4 regions of the Bradyrhizobium sp. LCT2 genome follow, and region 2 is predicted to be linked to each of the others. Evidence: predicted binding sites of a transcription regulator. Region 2 holds the regulator's gene; each other region holds the start of a gene.
The links. The regulator PhoB, encoded in region 2, activates phosphate uptake and scavenging genes when phosphate is short. The targets are predictions, from matches to a motif close to TGTCATNNANCTGTCAT.

Region 1: the regulator PhoB is predicted to act here: its motif matches at 1,480-1,496, upstream of phnC (phosphonate ABC transporter ATP-binding protein).
Region 3: the regulator PhoB is predicted to act here: its motif matches at 1,217-1,233, upstream of ugpB (sn-glycerol-3-phosphate ABC transporter substrate-binding protein UgpB).
Region 4: the regulator PhoB is predicted to act here: its motif matches at 1,063-1,079, upstream of EI171_RS40520 (YdcH family protein).

The regions. Positions count from the first base shown of each region.
Region 1 is NZ_CP034432.1:155,408-157,594, forward strand. Features, by position in the region: gene phnD (phosphonate ABC transporter substrate-binding protein) at 1-495, opposite strand, end outside; gene phnC (phosphonate ABC transporter ATP-binding protein) at 560-1,369, opposite strand; gene EI171_RS01605 (chloramphenicol acetyltransferase) at 1,543-2,187, shown strand, end outside.
Region 2 is NZ_CP034432.1:1,545,019-1,547,205, reverse strand. Features, by position in the region: gene EI171_RS07915 (GcrA family cell cycle regulator) at 1-373, shown strand, start outside; gene phoB (phosphate regulon transcriptional regulator PhoB) at 607-1,314, opposite strand; gene phoU (phosphate signaling complex protein PhoU) at 1,337-2,053, opposite strand; gene pstB (phosphate ABC transporter ATP-binding protein PstB) at 2,065-2,187, opposite strand, start outside.
Region 3 is NZ_CP034432.1:1,148,955-1,151,141, forward strand. Features, by position in the region: gene ugpB (sn-glycerol-3-phosphate ABC transporter substrate-binding protein UgpB) at 1-1,162, opposite strand, end outside; gene EI171_RS06185 (CaiB/BaiF CoA-transferase family protein) at 1,535-2,187, opposite strand, start outside.
Region 4 is NZ_CP034432.1:8,579,529-8,581,715, forward strand. Features, by position in the region: gene EI171_RS40515 (NAD(P)/FAD-dependent oxidoreductase) at 1-573, shown strand, start outside; gene EI171_RS40520 (YdcH family protein) at 796-978, opposite strand; gene EI171_RS40525 (YdcH family protein) at 1,307-1,513, shown strand; gene EI171_RS40530 (hypothetical protein) at 1,655-1,867, shown strand; gene EI171_RS40535 (hypothetical protein) at 1,890-2,141, shown strand.

The DNA of each region.
Region 1 (2,187 bases), 1.4 Mb from region 2:
GATGCCCATCTTGTCGAGCTCGAAGCGCGGCACGTTGTTGCCGGACGTCGAGTTCGGGTCGACGAGGCCGAGGTTCTTGCCCTTGAGCTGGTCGATGCTCTTGTAGGGGCTGCTCGCCTTGACGAAGAACACCGAATAGTAGCCGGTCGAGCCGTCGGCGTTGATATCGTTGGCAAAGGCGTCGGTCTTGACGCCGGTCAGGCGGGCGCGGGCGAACGAGGCCGAGCCGTAGCTGGCGATATGGATGTTGCCGGCGCGCTGGCCTTCGATGACGGCGGCGTAGTCATTGGCGATGCGCAGCGTGACCTTCACGCCCAATTCCTTGGAGAGATAGCTCATGAACGGCGCCCAGCGCTCGGTCACGCCCGAGGCGTTTTCCGCCGGAATGACCGCGAAGGTCAGCTCGGGATATTTGGCTTTCCAGTCGTCGGCGGAGGCCGAGGTCGTGAATGCGAGCGCGGCGGCGCCGGCAAGAACTAATCTGCGAGTGATCATGATACCCTCTTCATCGGTTGGGGTCGGTTGACGCAAAAATTGGCAACGACAGAAGCGATGCGGCTCAGGCGGCGGCCGCCGTTCCAAGCGCCGGAATGCCTTCGGGCGCCGGCACGGGCGAGCCGCCCATGACGTCGGTGGCTTCGAGATCGTAGAGCTCGCGCGCGACGTGATCGGTCAGCGCAGACGGTGCGCCGTCGAACACGACACGGCCCTGCGCCATCCCGATCAGGCGGTCGCAATAGCTGCGCGCCAGGTCGAGCGAATGCAAATTGCAGAGCACGGTGATGCCGAAATGCTTGTTGATGCGCAGCAGCGCATCCATCACGATCTTGGTGTTGCGCGGGTCGAGCGAAGCGATCGGCTCGTCGGCGAGAATGATGTCGGGCTGCTGCACCAGCGCGCGGGCGATCGCGACGCGCTGTTGCTGGCCGCCGGAGAGCTGGTCGGCGCGCTGCGCGGCGAGCGCGGCGATATCGAACTGTTCGAGCGCGGACATCGCCAGCGCCTTGTCGTGTTCGGGCCAGGTCTGCGACAGCGAGCGCCAGGCCGGCATCGTCGCGAGGCGCCCCATCAGGACGTTGGTGAGAACATCGAGCCGACCGACGAGGTTGAACTGCTGGAAGATCATCGCCGAGCGCGCCCGCCACTGCCGCAGCTCCCTGCCGCGCAGCGCGGTGACGTCGAGGCCGTCGAACAGGATGCGGCCCTGCGTCGGCGTCACCAGGCGGTTGATGGTCCGCAGCAGGGTGGACTTGCCGGCGCCGGATCGTCCGATCACGCCGACGAATCCGCCGGGGGAAATTTGAAACGAAGCGTCGTCCACCGCGGCTTTTGCGCCAAAGCGGCACGTCAGACCTTCAACCACCAGCATGCAGGGCTCCAGAGTAGCTGGGACCCACCGCTAACGCCGACGCTTGACACTTGTGTGACATGCACGTTGCGGTGCGGCGATCCAACACACCTCATCCCCTGTCATCGCTGCGTCATGACATTGTCATCGAGCCGCTCGAAGAGGAATGCCCGCCCTCACGCTTCGGATACGACATGGCCGGCAAAGCCCTTTCAGTCCAACCGACCATCGATCCCTCGGCCAAGCTGCACGAGACCCGGCTCGGCGCCTATACCGAGGTCGGCGCGCGCACGATCCTGCATGAAGTGACGATGGGCGATTACTCCTATGTCGTGAACGATTCGCAGATCACCTACACCACGATCGGGAAATTCTGCTCGATCGCGGCGATGACGCGTATCAACCCCGGCAATCATCCGATGCATCGCGCGACGCAGGCGCACTTCACCTATCGTTCCAGCGCCTACTTCCCCGGCGAGAGCGACGACACGGAGTTCTTCGACTGGCGGCGCCAGCATCACGTCCATATCGGCCACGACGCCTGGATCGGCCATGGCGCGATCGTGCTGCCCGGCCGTAACATCGGCACCGGCGCGGTGATCGCGGCCGGCGCCATCGTCACCAAGGACGTGCCCGCCTACACCATCGTCGCCGGCAATCCCGCGCGGATCGTAAGGCGGCGCTTCTCGGAAGAGATCGCCGGACGGCTTGCGCGGCTCGCCTGGTGGGACTGGGATCACGACAAATTGCGTGAAGCCCTGCCCGATTTCCGCAGGCTCGGGATTGAAGATTTTCTCTCCACGTATGAAGCACGGGCACACTCCCCTGCCAGCAAACGA
Region 2 (2,187 bases):
CGGCCTATCCGGCCGCGCCAAGAGCCCCTCATCGGCGGCTCCGCGGCCGCGCAAGGCGCGCCCCGCGCAGCACATGATGCGGGTGAGCCGCCCCATTGCGCGCGGCAACACCGCGCTGGCGCAGGCCTTCGAGGTCGAGGTGGAGGCCGAACCGGTCACCTACGACAACGTGGTGCCGATGAGCCAGCGGCTGTCGCTGCTGGAGCTGAACGAGGCGACCTGCCACTGGCCGGTCGGCGATCCCTCGAGCCCGGATTTCTTCTTCTGCGGCGGCAGGGCGCTGTCGGGCCTGCCCTACTGCGCGCAGCACTCGCGCGTGGCATATCAGCCCGCCGCGGATCGCCGGCGCGCACCGGCGAAGCCCTCGCGGTGAGTTTGTCGCTCTAGCTGATTGCAAAGACGGCGCCGTCACGCGATGACGGATCGACACACTCCGATGTCGTCCCGGCGAAGGCCGGGACCCATAACCACCAGCAGATGTGGTTACGGGGACACGGAGTTACCCTTGTCGCGCAAACAATTGCGCCCTGGGGTTATGGGTCCCGGCCTTCGCCGGGACGACACCGATATCGTGGCGACAGCTCGCCAAACCAACTCGCCCCTAGCTTACGTCTGCTCCGCCTTCGCAAAGCGATCATCCAGCGCGTAGCCGGCTCCGCGGACGGTGCGGATGGGATCCTGCTCGCGGCCGAGATTGAGCAGCTTGCGCAGGCGGCCGATGTGGACGTCGACGGTGCGCTCGTCGATGTAGATGTCGCGGCCCCAGACGCTGTCGAGCAGCTGCTCGCGCGAGAACACGCGGCCGGGATGCTCCAGGAAGAACTCCAAGAGGCGATATTCGGTCGGGCCGAGGTCGATCGGCCGGCCCGAGCGCGCGACGCGGCGCTTGTCGCGATCGAGCTCGATGTCGCCATAGGCCAGCACCGTTGCGAGCCGCTCCGGGCTTGCGCGCCGCAGCAGGCCCTTCACGCGCGCCAGGAGCTCCGGCACCGAGAACGGCTTGACGATGTAGTCGTCGGCGCCGGTCGCAAGACCCCGCACCCGCTCGCTCTCCTCGCCGCGCGCGGTGAGCATGATGATCGGGAGCTGCTTGGTCTCGGGCCGGGTCCGCAGCCGGCGGCACAGCTCGATGCCTGACAGTCCCGGCAGCATCCAGTCGAGTACGATCAGATCGGGGATGTGTTCCTTGAGGCGGGTGTCGGCGTCGTCGCCGCGCATCACCGTCTCCACATCATAGCCGTCGCCTTCGAGGTTGTAGCGGAGAAGCTCGGTGAGAGCTTCCTCGTCCTCAACCACCATAATGCGTGCGCCCATGGTGTCGTCGCTCCTTAAGTCTTCAGGTATTCGGGACCGTCGTGGCGAAGGTCGTCATGTCGCCCTTCGGCCGCTTGTCGGTGATCGCCTGGCCCTCGATCATGTAGAACACGGTCTCGGCGATGTTGGTGGCGTGGTCGCCGATCCGCTCGATGTTCTTGGCGCAGAACATCAGATGGATGCAGAACGAGATGTTGCGCGGATCCTCCATCATGTAGGTGAGGAGCTCGCGGAACAGCGAGGTGCAGATGGCGTCGACTTCCTCGTCGCCCTTCCACACCGCCATCGCCGCCGGCAGATCATGCGCGGCATAGGCGTCCAGCACCGACTTGACCTGCTGCTGCACGAGGTCGGTCATGTGCTCGAGGCCGCGGAACAGCTTGAGCGGATGAAAATCCGTCTCCAGCGCCGCGACGCGCTTGCCCATGTTCTTGGCGAGGTCGCCGATGCGCTCGAGATCGGTCGCAACGCGCATGGCGCCGACGATCTCGCGCAGATCGACCGCCATCGGCTGGCGGCGGGCGATGGTGAGCACGGCGCGCTCCTCGATGCGCTTCTGCAGCGCGTCGAGCTCGGTGTCGGTGGCGACGACGCGCTGGCCGAGCGCGACGTCTCGGCGGATCAGCGCGTCGACGGAATCGACGATCATGCGCTCGGCGATCCCGCCCATCTCGGCGACGAGCCGGGTGAGCTCCTGGAGGTCGGTGTCGAAGGCCTTTGCGGTATGTTCAGAACCCATGTCCCGTCTCCTCAGCCGAACCGGCCGGTGATGTAATCCTGCGTGCGCCGGTCGCTCGGCGACGTGAAGATCTTGCTGGTGTCGTCGAACTCGATCAGCTCGCCGAGATACATGAACGCGGTCTTGTCGGAGAC
Region 3 (2,187 bases), 400 kb from region 2:
GACCGCGCGAGTTCTCGGTCGGCTCCTTGTTGATCAGCTCGAGCAGCGGGGTCTCGAGATAGGGCTGGTCCTTGTAGAAGCCCTCGGCCTTGGCCTTCTCATAGGCCGCCTTGGTGATCGGCAGATAGCCGGAGGCCTTGTGGATGTAGACCTGGCGATCGGTGTCGGAGAGGAACGTCAGGAATTTTGCGACGCCCTTGTATTCCTCGGCCGACTTGCCGCCCATGACCCAGAGCGAGGCGCCGCCGATGATCGAGTTCTGCGGCGCGCCCTTGACGTCGGGATAATAGGGCATCGGCACGGCGTTGAAGTTGAACTTGGCCTGTGCCTTGACGTTGCCGAAGAAGGCCGACGACGTCAGGTAGATCGCGCACTCACCCGAGGTGAAGCGGCCTTCGCCGGTGTTGGTGCGGCCGGCGTAGTCGTAGGTCTTGTCCTTCTGAAGTTCGACCAGCTTCTCGAGATGCTTGACCTGGAGCGGGCCGTTGAACTCGAGCTTGGTGTCGAAGCCGTCGAGGCCGTTCGCCTTGGTCGAGAGCGGCACGTTGTGCCAGGCGGAGAGCTGCTCGAGGTTGACCCAGGTGATCCATGAGCCGGAGAAGCCGCAGGTCGGATGACCGTTGTCGTGCAGCTTCTTGGCGACCTCGAACACTTCGGGCCAGGTCTTCGGGATCTCGGCGTTGACCTTCTTGAACTCGTCGAGGTTGACCCACATCACGGTCGAGGACGAGTTGAAGGGGAACGACAGCATCTCGCCCTTCGACGTGGAGTAGTAGCCGGTGATGGCGGGCAGATAGATCTTGGGATCGAACTTCTCGCCGGCGTCGGCCATCAGCTTGTAGACGGGCTTCACGGCGCCGGTCGCGGCCATCATGGTCGCGGTGCCGACTTCGAACACCTGCATGATGTGAGGCGCGTTGCCGGCACGGAACGCGGCGATGCCCGCGTTCATCGTGTCGGGATAGTTGCCCTTGTAGGTCGGGATGACCTTGTAGTCGCTCTGCGACGCGTTGAAGTCGGTGGCAAGCTTGACGATGACGTCGTTGTTGGCGCCGGTCATCGCGTGCCACCACTGGATTTCGGTCACGGCCAGGGCCGGCGAGGCCGACATGCCGACCGTGATTGCAAATGCGGCAGCCGCCCCAAAGTGTCGAAGTGCCATCAAGAAAACCTCCCTTGGCCGTCAATAAAGAAGCGCTTGCGCTAGCAGCGCCATATGACGTTCACATGACTGTGTAAGCGGCCGAAACGAAAGCGGCAAGCGCTGGAAAAGGGAAGCCGTCAAATAGGCGAATGCGACGCGGACAGCCTCGTCCGTTCGCGCTGCACACGCGTGGGTCGCGCCGCAGTGCGGCATTGCTCGTGTGAGGTCGACGATCAGGCCGCGGGCTCCAAAACCTCTCCCGCTTGCGGGAGAGGTCGCGCCGAAGGCGCGGGGGTGAGGGCTCTCTCCTCTGGGGGATTGTCCCATTGCGGAGACACCCTCTCCCCAACCCTCTCCCGCAGGGGGGAGAGGGAGCGCAGCATCGTTGCCCTAGCGCTTGCGCTCGAGGCCGCAGACCGTGCCCTTCTCGACCATCGCGTCGATCTCGGCCTTGGAATATCCGAACTCGCCCAGCACCTCCGCCGAGTGCTGGCTGAATTTCGGCGGCAGCCGGCGCAGGCTCGGCTTGCTGCGATCGAGCCGGATCGGCGAGGCGACGCCCTTGTACCAGTCCTTCTCGATAATATCGCCGCGGTAGATCGTGTGCGGGTTCGTCAACGCCTGGTCGATCTTCTGCACCGGGCCTGCGGGCAGGCCCGCCGCGAGCAGGCGATTGCAGAGCGGCTCGGCCTCGTGCTGGCTGAACACCGCGGCAAGCTCGGCGCGCAGCGCCTCGCGATTGGCGATGCGGTCCTTGTTGCGGGCAAAGCGCGGATCGGTGCCGAGCTCGGGCTTGCCGATCTCCTTGGCGAGCTTGCGGAAGGTGCCGTCATTGCCGACGCCGATGAAGATGTTGTCGGTTTTCGTCGGGAAGATCGCGTAAGGCACGAGGTTGGGATGCTCGTTGCCGGTGAGGCCCGGCGGCTTGCCATGCATGAAATAGTTCGCGGTGTGCGGATGCATGATGGCAAGGCCGGTCTCGTACAGCGTGGTCTCCAGGAACTGGCCCTTGCCCGAGCGCTGCCGCTCCGACAGCGCCATCA
Region 4 (2,187 bases), 2.4 Mb from region 2:
GCCGCCGGCGTGATCGAGGTCGAGGCCGGCGGCGCGGCACCGATGGCGCTGCAATGCAGCCTCCTCGTCAACGCTGCGGGCCTCGCGGCGACAACGGTGGCGCGCAATATCGACGGCATGCCGCTGGACCGGATTCCGCCGGCCTATCTGGCCAAGGGAAATTACTTCAGCTGCAACGCCAAGGCGCCGTTCTCGCACTTGATCTATCCGGTGCCCGAGCCCGGCGGCCTCGGCGTGCATCTGACGCTGGACATGGCGGGGCAGGCGCGTTTCGGCCCTGACGTCGAGTGGATCGAGACGATCAACTACGAGGTCGATCCGTCACGCGCCGAGCGCTTCTATCCGGCGATCCGGAGATACTGGCCGACGCTGCCTGACGGCGCGTTGATGCCGAGCTATTCGGGCATCCGCCCGAAGATCGTGCCGCCGGCGGTCGCCACGCAGGATTTCCTGATGCAGGGTCCGCGCGATCACGGCGTGGCAGGCCTGATCAACCTGTTCGGCATCGAATCGCCGGGACTGACGTCCTCGCTCGCGATCGCCGATCACGTCGCCGAGCTCGCAAATATCTGAAGCGTCTTCAAGCGAAGCGGATACCACTTCGCGCAAAGAAGAAAACGCGTCCAAACAAGAAGCCGGAGCTATTTCCGTTCCGATTCCGTCGGAACGGAAATAGCTCCGGAAGCCGCGCAAATGTCCTTGCGCGGCTTCGCATCTTCCAACAGGGATGAGCGCAACAGCACTCACCCCTGCCTGAAGGGGTACGATCAAACTCTACGCTGAATACGGGGTTTACTAGTGAAGCGTGTCGCCAGTGTGCTTCAGACGCTCGATCTGGTCCTTGACCATCAACTTCCGGCGCTTCAACTCAACAATTTGCAGGTCGTCTGTTGAAAGGTGCACGAGAGCTTCGTGCAATTCGTTTTCGAGAGTTTTATGCTTCCGTTCCAATTCAACCAGATGTGCCTGAATTGTCATTCGAAACCTCCTCGGTAGGGGTGACCTTGGATTCGATCCGGACGACGAAGTGTACATCACCGATTCGTTCTGTCGATGGATATCCGTCGTCGCCGTGTCATTTTTGAAAATTCATATGTAACGAAGCGTGAGTAAGGAACCGCGCTGGGAAAAATCCATGATATCAATGCGCTTGCGCAGCGCCGCAGCGAACCGTTGAAATATCTTGCGAGAGATCGGTGAGCGACGGCCCGAGATCGCTTGCGGTCACGGCGCGCAAGGACGATAATTTCCACAGGGCATCCACAGCCTTAATCTCACGACTATCGGTTTTTCGGCCACCGCAGACATGACCCATGAAGACGAGAGCGAACTCGAAGCCGAGCTCGCCCGGTTGCAGCAGGAACACCGAGATCTCGACGCGGCGATCGATGCACTGCATCAATCGCCTGCCCCCGACCTATTGCGGTTACAGCGGCTGAAGAAGCGCAAGCTGTTGTTGCGCGACCGCATCGCCTTCATCGAAGACCAGATCACGCCCGACATCATCGCCTGATCCCCAGCGGGCTTTTCGCGGCGGGGCGAGCCGGGTGAATCCTCTTGACTCCAAAAGAACAAAATAGGAACATTCAAGCGCCAGACGCCCCCAGGAAACGCCCCAGAGAAACGCCCAAGGAACCTAGCAAGGACAACGCAGATGTCGGCAACCGCCCTTTTGGACAACAGCCATTATGAACAGGCCTGCGATCAGGCGATCGCGATGTGCGACGGCAATCTGCGCAGCACCATCAAGGCGCTGATCATGGCCAACGAATATCTGGAGGCGGAGCTCGAGGAATTGCAGGCGGCGATTTCAGCCGGCTGCATTCCGGAGACCTCTCGCAGCAAGGCGCGGAGCAGCGCCGCCTGATGTTGATGATCGGAGCAACGCCATGTCGGACGTCACCTACTACGTTGCAATGCCCTTCCTGATCGATGACGACGGATCGCCGGTCGCGGGCGCCGCGGAGGAATGTCAGTCCTCGACGGCCGCACTGCGGCGCGCCGAAATTCTGGCGCGCGGTGCCGGCCACATCGGCGCGGTCGCATTTTGCCGCAGCGGCGATCCCATGACCGGCGAATTCGGCGACGCGACGCTGCTGCGCAAGTTCGGCACCGTGCCGGAAGATCTGGCCACGTTGTAGGGCATTTATTGTTTGAGCATGATCTCCGCGCAAACGCGTTTCGCAT